Regions from separate parts of the Proteus mirabilis HI4320 genome, predicted to be linked through region 2. Evidence: riboswitches for the same ligand, from Rfam matches in the RefSeq annotation. Region 2 holds a riboswitch; each other region holds the start of a gene.

Region 1 (3,283 bases), 1.3 Mb from region 2:
TCACGAATTTGCGCGCCGGGATGTCCTTTGGCAAGATCAGCAGCATGGGCGGCGATTTTATAAGTAATAAGACCTTGTTTCACATCTTCTTTATTGGGGAGTCCGAGATGCTCTTTCGGAGTGACATAACAGAGCATGGCACAGCCAAACCAGCCAATCATTGCAGCGCCAATACCGGAAGTAAAATGATCGTAGCCCGGTGCTATATCAGTTGTTAGAGGGCCTAATGTATAGAAGGGGGCTTCATGACAATGCTCTAGTTCTTCCGTCATATTGCGACGTATCATCTGCATTGGTACATGACCTGGGCCTTCAATCATGACTTGTACATCATATTCCCAAGCAATCTTTGTTAATTCACCCAAGGTATGTAATTCAGCGAACTGTGCTTCATCGTTAGCATCTTGGATAGAGCCAGGTCTTAGACCATCACCTAATGATAATGAAACATCATAAGCGGTGCAGATTTCGCAAATCTCTCGGAAGTGGGTATAGAGGAAATTTTCTTTATGGTGTGATAAACACCACTTCGCCATAATTGAACCACCACGAGAGACAATACCCGTTAAACGTTTTGCGGTCATAGGAACATAGCGTAATAGGACACCTGCATGGATAGTGAAATAATCCACCCCTTGTTCCGCTTGTTCTAATAAAGTATCACGGAACATTTCCCAAGTGAGATCTTCTGCAATACCGTTAACTTTTTCGAGAGCTTGATAAATAGGAACAGTACCAATAGGGACTGGGCTATTACGGATGATCCATTCACGTGTTTCGTGGATATAACGTCCAGTTGACAGATCCATCACGGTATCGGCCCCCCAACGTGTTGACCAAATCAGTTTTTCTACTTCTTCTTCGATAGATGAGGTAACCGAAGAGTTGCCGATATTAGCATTCACCTTAACTAAGAAATTACGGCCAATAATCATCGGCTCAGATTCTGGGTGATTGATATTGGCAGGAATAATGGCACGACCAGCAGCAACTTCTTGGCGTACAAACTCAGGCGTAATATTGTCAGGTAAATGTGCACCAAAGCTAAATCCGGCATGTTGTTGGCGTAATACTTCGCTACGAATACGTTCTCGCCCCATATTTTCTCGAATGGCAATAAATTCCATTTCTGGCGTAATAATACCTTTGCGAGCGTAATGTAATTGCGTCACTCTCTTATTATTTAGCGCTTTTCTAGGGCTGGGTTTTAACGGAAAGCGTAGATGTTCTAATCCTGCATCAGTAAGGCGTTGTTGAGTGAAATCAGAACTTAAGTGTGAAAGAGGTTCGGTATCATTACGCGCATCAATCCATGGTTGGCGAATTTTTTTTAAGCCAAGATTAACGTCAAGTTGAGAAGTTGGATCACCATAAGGCCCTGAAGTGTCATAGACTGGAATAGGTTCATTCTCTTCAAAAATAGGATCTTCTTTTGAGCCACCGATCAGGGTCTTATCAAGTTGGATCTCACGCATTGGCACTTGAATATCTGAACGAGTACCAGTGATATAAATACGTTTTGAATTGGGAAAATTAATACCTTGAATAGTGCTAATAAAGGATTGCGCTGCATCGCGTTGTTCTTTACGTGGGCGCTGTTTATTCGCAGTGGGCGAAACATCTTTAATAGAGATAGTTTGATTTTTGGACATAGCATTTCCTAATAAATATCAATCAAGCACAAGGCTTGTCGGGTGAATATTGAGAAAAATGCTTGTCTGGAGGTCGCAGGGAGTATCGACAGATAAGAGTGTAAAAAATAGACACAATGAAGCTATCTAAAGGTCGAATGACTCTTGTTCCCTTCGCGGGTATTAGCCCGATCAGGTTCCGCGGATCCCGAATTAACGGTCTCAGCCTGTGTTAAAAATAGCCTTATAAACACTAGGCACTCCGACAAGAATGCCCACAGTATATTAAAGATCTTAAAAACTACAAGCCCGATAATGATTATTTATTTAACTGCCAGTAGCACTGTTGCCATTCTTTTTCTGTTGCTATTTGGCTTAATCTTTCATCGGCGTTAATGGTGATAACCTCATTTGCTTGATAGCATAAAGGGAGATCGTTGGCTGAGTCAGTATAGAAATAAATATAAGAATCCTTAATGTTGTTTTGTTCTTTCCACTGATTGAGTCGAGTGACTTTACCCTCTCTAAAGGTAGGAATACCCTCAATATGGCCTGTATAATGATTATTTTTTATCTGCATATCAATGCCCATAGAAATATCAGCATTAAGTTGTTTTGCAATCGCATGTACCAGAAAAGACATAGTTGCAGAGATAATGATAACGGGGATATTTTGTTGTCGGTATAGGTTTATAGTATTAATGCCTTGAGGATAGAGCAATGGCTTGATTATGGTATGAGTAAAATCAGTAACCCATTGATTTATTTCTTCAATATTATGCTGATTAAAATAAGATAAATGTTGGTGTAAGTACTTATTTATATTGAGCCTTTCTGCGTAATAGTCAGCGATCATTTGTTTATCTAAAGCTAAAAAAGCAGGATCAGTGACTCTCTTTTTCTCCCACAAGTAATTTGTCCATAAACAGCTAGAATCTCCGGCTAACAGTGTTTCATCTAAATCAAAAATAGCGATCTTATGTTTCGTTATGTTTGTCATTCGAGTGAACCTTATTTATAAATACAATTTATATTTTTACCATGGAGGTATAGATGAATTTTGGCGTAGCGACATAATTCATTGAGCGGCTCTTGTGAAAGAGAGTATCCTCTATTGTATATCATTAACTAAGATAGAATTATTACTATGCATTTATATACGCTAACAGGTGGTGAAAAAGGCTGGTGGACAGTCAGCCTAGGCGGCCGAGTTTGGTTACCCAAAGGTGAACTTCCATTTGGTTTAGCAACAGATTGGGGACTTGTGGGTAAACAAGCCAAAATTGTTGGGGAATGGCAAGGAGAAAATGTCTGGCTGATTTATGACAAAATGGAAAGCGATATGTGTTCACCAAGGCTTATCGCATCTCAAGATGAAAAGTTATTTAAATTAGTCGGTCGTGGTGTTCAACTTGCTGAATTTTATCGTTCTCATCGGTTTTGTGGCTATTGTGGGGCTAAAATGCGCCATAGTGAGAGTGAATGGGCATGTTTATGTGATAACTGTCATGAGCGTTATTACCCACAAATAGCACCTTGTATTATTGTTGGTATTCGTAATAAAGATAAAATTCTATTAGCACACCATGTTAGGCATAAACATTCACCACTCTACACCGTTTTAGCTGGTTTTGTTGAAGTAGGGGAAAGCT
Region 2 (3,283 bases):
GGCATATTTACGTAATCCAGCCTTTAAGAAAGATGGGGTTGATTACCATGCAAGTGCTGATTTAACAGGTCAAGCTAACCATTTAGCATCAACCATTGGTGCCGATATTGTTAAACAGAAAATGGCTGAAAATAACGGTGGCTTTAAAGCGATTGGTTTTGGTCATACTGATGAGCGTGTTTACACTAAACTGACGAGCGAAAACCCCATTGATTTAGTGCGTTACCAATTAGCTAACTGCTATATGGGACGTGCAGGATTAATTAACTCAGGTGGAGCATCGGGTAATAATGATCTTGCTGATGCAGTACGTACTGCAGTCATTAATAAACGTGCTGGGGGCATGGGGCTTATCTTAGGTCGTAAAGCCTTTAAGAAATCCATGAAAGACGGTGTTGCTCTAATTAATGCCGTACAAGATGTCTATTTAGATAAATCTGTGACTATTGCTTAATTTTTTACGATTAAATTACGCATTGAAGCCCCTTTAATAGGGGCTTTTTGATATCACCACCAGCGATGAAAATGATGTACAGGGCCGAAACCTTGTCCCACCTCTAAACTGTCTGCCTGTTCTAACGCTTGCTGTAAATAGGCTTTTGCTTGTTCAACACAACTTTGCCAATCAGAAACTTGAGGACGAATAGCAGCTAAAGCGGCTGAAAGTGTGCATCCCGTACCGTGAGTATTTTTTGTATTGATGCGCGGTGAAGTAAATCGCCATTGCCCATCTTGGGTCAATAACCAATCAGGACTTTCTTTCTCGCTTAAATGGCCCCCTTTCATCAATACCGCCTGACAACCTTGATAAAGTAATGCTTCACCTTGTTGTTTCATAGTTGTTTCATCTGTCGCGATATCACAACCTAATAGTGCTGCCGCCTCAGGCAGATTTGGCGTGATCAAATCAACGCGGGGTAATAACTGAGTGAACATTTTATCAATAGCATCAGGTTGTAACAGTGGATCGCCGCTTTTGGCAAGCATAACAGTATCAAGTACGACAAAAGGAATGGGATATTGCTGCAGTTTATCGCAAACGACATCAATAATACTGGCATTAGAAAGCATACCAATTTTAGCGCTATCTATTCTGACATCAGAAAGTACCGCATCTAATTGTGCTGCGACAAAATCTGGGGATAAATCATAGACAGAGTGTACACCACAGGTATTTTGCGCTACCAGTGCAGTCATGACTGTTGTGCCATATACACCCAGTGCGGAAAATGTTTTCAGATCAGCCTGTATCCCCGCCCCACCACTCGGATCGGTGCCGGCGATAGACAACGCGTTATATCTCACTGATTAACTCCTCCTTTACCAGTTACAGAAAAGTCGGGCTCTGTTAATCAGCACAGTGACCTTGACTTCCCTACGCTGGCATTATCCAGATCAGGTTATACGGGTTCATCTCAGCCAATAGGCGCCCCGAGCCAAAGCTTATATGATATAAGCCACAAGAGTATCGCATGCAGAAGATAAAGAAGCTAGTTTGATAGTGACAACCTTTATCAGCTCACTTAACGTGCTTTAAGTTAACTTTTCTATTTTAGAAGATAAATTAATCTAGCTTATCTATAATAGAGGCAGGCTCGATGATTTATATTTTATTAGCTATCAATCTTGAATATATATTCTCAACATAAAACAATGATAAGCATAAAATAAAATATTTTGCTCATTTTAACGACAATCGATATATAATCTGCTAAATGAGGTATTTATAATGCATTTCTTGACCACCACTGATATGCGGAGGGGCTAAATGAAAAATGAACCATCGCAACAACAAAATGGACAATCAATGCCTTATCTTATTCCTGATGCAGATTTTAATGCGAAATTAAAACTACCAGCCAAAAATATTGAACATACAATACAATTTATAACCCAAGGGGTAAAAGATATTTCTTTAGACGGTTTTGAAATTCCTACGGGCTATCGGTTAGTTAAAGCTGTTCATAGAGATCAATATAGACTTATTACTACTAATAAAGAAAGCGAAACAGCCTATTTAGTTGAACTAAGATTTCGACAAGATATCGTTTATGGACAAACAACATGTACTCAAATAAAAGTATGGCGTTCTCGCCTTCCTAAACATCGCAATGTAATAAGAGATTTACCCCGCACTTTCTTTTATAACCTATTAAAAGTACACAATATTGTTGTGACTGATGAGGAACAAACCTCTGATGGTAAAGGTTTTTGGATTGATATGATTTTATGGGCTTTTAGTGAAGGATATTATATTTATGCTTCAGATGGCACTGAAATGGATCGACCATTACATTTAATTGATAGTGTGGAAGACTTTTATAATAAATGGGATGCGTTTTGCTGGGAAAAAGATCGCGATATTCATACTCATCGACTATTAGTTATTAGTAAAGAACCGTTATCTCAATAATTAAACGATTTTTTCTTAAAATCTGTGGGTTTTCCCCTCGTTACTCATAACTCACAGATTTACCCCTTCTTTAGGGGTGCTATAGTGAAGTGATCACTTTATCCAGCAGCCATAAAACTTAAACACTTTATAAACACATCTTCGTTTTTTGCTTTTTTTATTTAACTCTCATTATTAATTACTCTATTATCCTGCTCCTTTGCAATTTTGCCCATATAACAAACACTATTCATTATTAACGTTATATTAATATTTCAATATGCGATAAAAAAACCGATGGATATGTAATCGTTATATTATGTTATAATGTTTTTTAGATAATATTTAATCGTTATTATCTTGCTTAGTTTGTTTTATTCTAAAATCTAATAAATTATGTATCATTATTAAGCTTAATAAATCCTCAATTATATTAACTAATACTATAAATAATTATCTTTTAAATGGGAGCAACTGAGATACATCTCTTTGTAACCATTTGAAATTAAATATAATGTTATTAAAATAGTTCAATTTCGGATAGCTCTTATCTGAATATTTCACTAATTCAATAACACTATGGCACAAATTTTTTTAACATTACCAGAACCACCGCAATGCCGTATTCGGAGTTATATATGTCATCTACCTATTTTCACTCTAGCCTATTAGCAGCTACACTGTTTTCAGTTACGTTAACAGCACCTGCTTTTGCTTCTGAAAATACGCAAAACACACCTCAGACTATTACGACAAAAAAACCTCAGCCAGCAGAGAACACTTTCTCAGAAAAAAATGAGGAAAGCTATTGGGGAAAATTTAAACGTAATCTTACCCAAACTTGGGATAATGACCAATATAACTACTATTTACCGGTATGGACTTGGCATA
Region 3 (3,283 bases), 830 kb from region 2:
ATAAAGGGTTCTGGTTCAATAAAAATCTCACCACGATAACCATCAAGAATCAGCATTCGGTTGTGAAGTAGCTCCGGTTGAATATCTGCCCCCATAATGGCAGGGATCCCCATTGCTCGAACTAAAATCGCTGAGTGTGAATGAGTCGCACCATCACGAACTATCACCCCCGCCAGTTGTTGTTCTGGCAACTCAGCCAATAGATTGGCACTAAGCTCATCCGCCACAAGAATAAAGCGATCTGGCCATGTATTTGTCGTGCTGAGATCATCATCTAAATGAAATAGTAAGCGCTGACCTAATGCTTTTAAATCTGAAGCTCGTTCTCGCATATAACTATCTTTAAGACTTGAGAACTGTGCAGAAAACTTCTCTATCACCACTTTTACTGCCCACTCAGCAACATAGCCTTGTTGTATAACCCCAGTCATTTTTTGTCTTAATTGGGGATCGTTAAGTAAATGCGAATAGAGATCGAAAATAGCCGCACTCTCTTTTTGTGAATTTGCCATAAAGCGCTTACTAAAACGGCGACACTCCGATGTCGCATCTTCTAAGGCGACCGTTAATCGGTTTAATTCACTTTTTATATCCAGTGCGCTGGCTTTAAAAACATGATCTAAGGTTGGCTGAGACATCTCTTGCCAACCATATGCCATCACTACCCCCGTAGAAACGGATAGGGCTTTAATACGGCTTTGACGATATTGTCCAAATAATCCTTTCGTTTGCACTTGCGACAATATCGCCCCTAATTGGGTGGCCAGTGTCACCATAAAAGATTCTTCGCTTTCATTAAATAAGCGTCGCTCTTTTTGCTGAACCACCAGCACCCCAAGTAACTGACGACGATAGACAATGGGCACGCCGAGAAAAGCGCGCAGATCATCCTCTTTTACTTGTGGCAGATAGGTAAAATTAGGATGTTCACGAATATCAGCCAGATTAATCAGCTCAGAAAGACGTCCTACTTCACCCACCACCCCCTCATCAAATGAGAGGCTGACGGCACGCCCTTTCGGCTTTTTCAATCCTTTTGTGGCCATTAAATAGAAACAGCGATGAGGAATATCGGCAAGATAAATAGAACACACATCCGTGTGCATAGCTTGACACGTTTCTTTCACTAATAGTTCAAGTGCTTCTGGCAGACTCGCTGCCATAGCCACTTTTTCTACAATTTCCCGCAAACGTGTCAGCATAGTGTTATCTAATACCTTTTACGGCGATATCCATAGGAAGGACGAGACATAGACACTTGTTCTTGTAATGGCATAACTACTGGTGCGAACTCTTTCATCACGCGACGATATACATCTCGCTTAAAAGAGACGACTTGACGAACAGGATACCAATAGCTAACCCAACGCCAACCATCAAACTCTGGCGTTTTGCTCTGCTGAACATTAATGTCCTTGTCGTTACTTGTTAACTGCAAAAGGAACCAACGCTGTTTTTGTCCAATACAAACAGGTTTTGTGTCCCAACGCACCAAACGCTTAGGTAACTTGTAACGTAACCAGTTACGCGTGGAGGCAAGGATTTTAACATCCTTACGACTTAATCCAACTTCTTCGAACAACTCACGATACATGGCTTGTTCTGGTGATTCTCCAGGATTAATTCCCCCTTGAGGAAATTGCCATGAATGTTGTCCATAGCGACGGGCCCAAAGCACTTGCCCTTGCCGATTACAAATTACAATCCCCACATTCGGGCGGTAGCCATCATCATCGATCACCAGACTACCTCAATAACCAAACTTGAAAGATAACTCATTGTTTCATACTACCCACAAACGGTAAACCACTATCAACAGACTTTGCACAACGTGAGTATTTATCTACAATGGGAATGTCTCAACGGGGTGCTTTTTTTAAGCTGAGAAAAACTCGTGGAACCTGATCCAGCTAATACTGGCGTAGGGATTTGAGTCAGGATGGCGCAATAATAACTCATTTGCCTCCTCACTCCTCAGATCCTACTTGACTTTTTACTGAGGAAAATAGCGTGTTAATAAATTCTCTTCGTTCAACTCTCTTATTCAGTGCACTAGGTTTGTTCAGTGCTTTTGCCACAAATGCACAACAAACCAAACCCACACTTACCGTCTATACCTATGACTCTTTTACCGCGGATTGGGGGCCTGGTCCGGCAATTAAAAAAGCATTTGAACAACAATGTGATTGTGAGCTAAAACTGGTTGCCCTTTCGGATGGGGTTTCTCTCCTTAATCGTTTACGTATGGAAGGGAGTAAAAGTAAGGCAGATATTATTTTAGGGCTAGATAACAATCTTATTCATGCGGCAAAACAGACCGGACTTTTTGCACCAAGCAATATTGATACATCAAAACTAGCATTACCTGAAAAATGGACTGATGACACTTTTGTGCCTTATGACTACGGTTATTTCGCTTTTATTTACGATAAAAATCGTATTACTCATCCCCCTAAAAGCATGGATGAGCTGTTAAATAGCCAACAGCCGTGGAAAATCCTTTATCAAGATCCACGTACCAGTACCCCCGGCTTAGGCTTAATGTTATGGATGCAATCACTGTATCCAAACAATACCGCTGAGCAGTGGCAAAAATTGGCGAATAAAACACTGACAGTAACCAAAGGCTGGAGTGAGTCCTATGGCTTATTCTTGAAAGGAGAAGGGGATTTTGTGCTTAGTTACACCTCATCTCCGGGCTACCATATTTTGGCTGATAAAAAAGACAATTATGCGGCAGCTATTTTTGATGAAGGACACTATTTACAGGTAGAAGTTGCAGCCAAGCTAAAATCCAGCAAACAGCCAGAATTAGCTCAGCAATTTATGCAATTTATGCTAACCCCCGCTTTCCAAGAAACCATCCCAACCACTAATTGGATGTATCCTGTTATTGATATGCCACTACCTGAGGTCTACTCCGTTATGCCTAAACCGCAAAAGTCATTACAATTTGATGCTGATGTGGTAGCCAAAGAGCGCCAAACATGGACACGTAATTGGCAATCTGCGGTTAGCCGCTAATGGGTAAATGGCTTATCCCGGGGCTATGCGCCTCGGGATTATTACTTACCGTCGCCCTTCTCTCCTTCGGTGCTTTATGGTTTAACGCGCCAAGTGGTGATTTATCGACTATTTTTGCTGATAGTTACCTATGGCATGTGGTGCGCTTTACTTTTTGGCAAGCATTTTTATCCGCGCTATTTTCCATTTTACCGGCAATTTGGTTAGCAAAAGCGCTCTATCGACGCCAGTTTGTTGGCAGAACGCTCTTTTTACGCTT

The links. A riboswitch is a leader RNA that binds a small molecule or an ion and turns the genes downstream of it on or off. The one in region 2 is predicted to bind thiamine pyrophosphate.
Region 1: another riboswitch for thiamine pyrophosphate. It lies ahead of thiC (phosphomethylpyrimidine synthase ThiC); the one in region 2 lies ahead of thiD (bifunctional hydroxymethylpyrimidine kinase/phosphomethylpyrimidine kinase).
Region 3: another riboswitch for thiamine pyrophosphate. It lies ahead of thiB (thiamine ABC transporter substrate binding subunit); the one in region 2 lies ahead of thiD (bifunctional hydroxymethylpyrimidine kinase/phosphomethylpyrimidine kinase).

The regions. Positions count from the first base shown of each region.
Region 1 is NC_010554.1:3,045,088-3,048,370, reverse strand. It holds gene thiC (phosphomethylpyrimidine synthase ThiC) at 1-1,652, opposite strand, end outside; TPP riboswitch at 1,784-1,906, opposite strand; gene PMI_RS13710 (HAD family hydrolase) at 1,951-2,631, opposite strand; gene nudC (NAD(+) diphosphatase) at 2,779-3,283, shown strand, end outside.
Region 2 is NC_010554.1:1,701,182-1,704,464, forward strand. It holds gene fbaB (class I fructose-bisphosphate aldolase) at 1-454, shown strand, start outside; gene thiD (bifunctional hydroxymethylpyrimidine kinase/phosphomethylpyrimidine kinase) at 508-1,305, opposite strand; TPP riboswitch at 1,356-1,444, opposite strand; gene PMI_RS07775 (hypothetical protein) at 1,769-2,413, shown strand; gene pagP (lipid IV(A) palmitoyltransferase PagP) at 3,031-3,283, shown strand, end outside.
Region 3 is NC_010554.1:2,528,309-2,531,591, forward strand. It holds gene ptsP (phosphoenolpyruvate--protein phosphotransferase) at 1-1,202, opposite strand, end outside; gene rppH (RNA pyrophosphohydrolase) at 1,211-1,741, opposite strand; TPP riboswitch at 1,854-1,946, shown strand; gene thiB (thiamine ABC transporter substrate binding subunit) at 2,011-3,024, shown strand; gene thiP (thiamine/thiamine pyrophosphate ABC transporter permease ThiP) at 3,024-3,283, shown strand, end outside.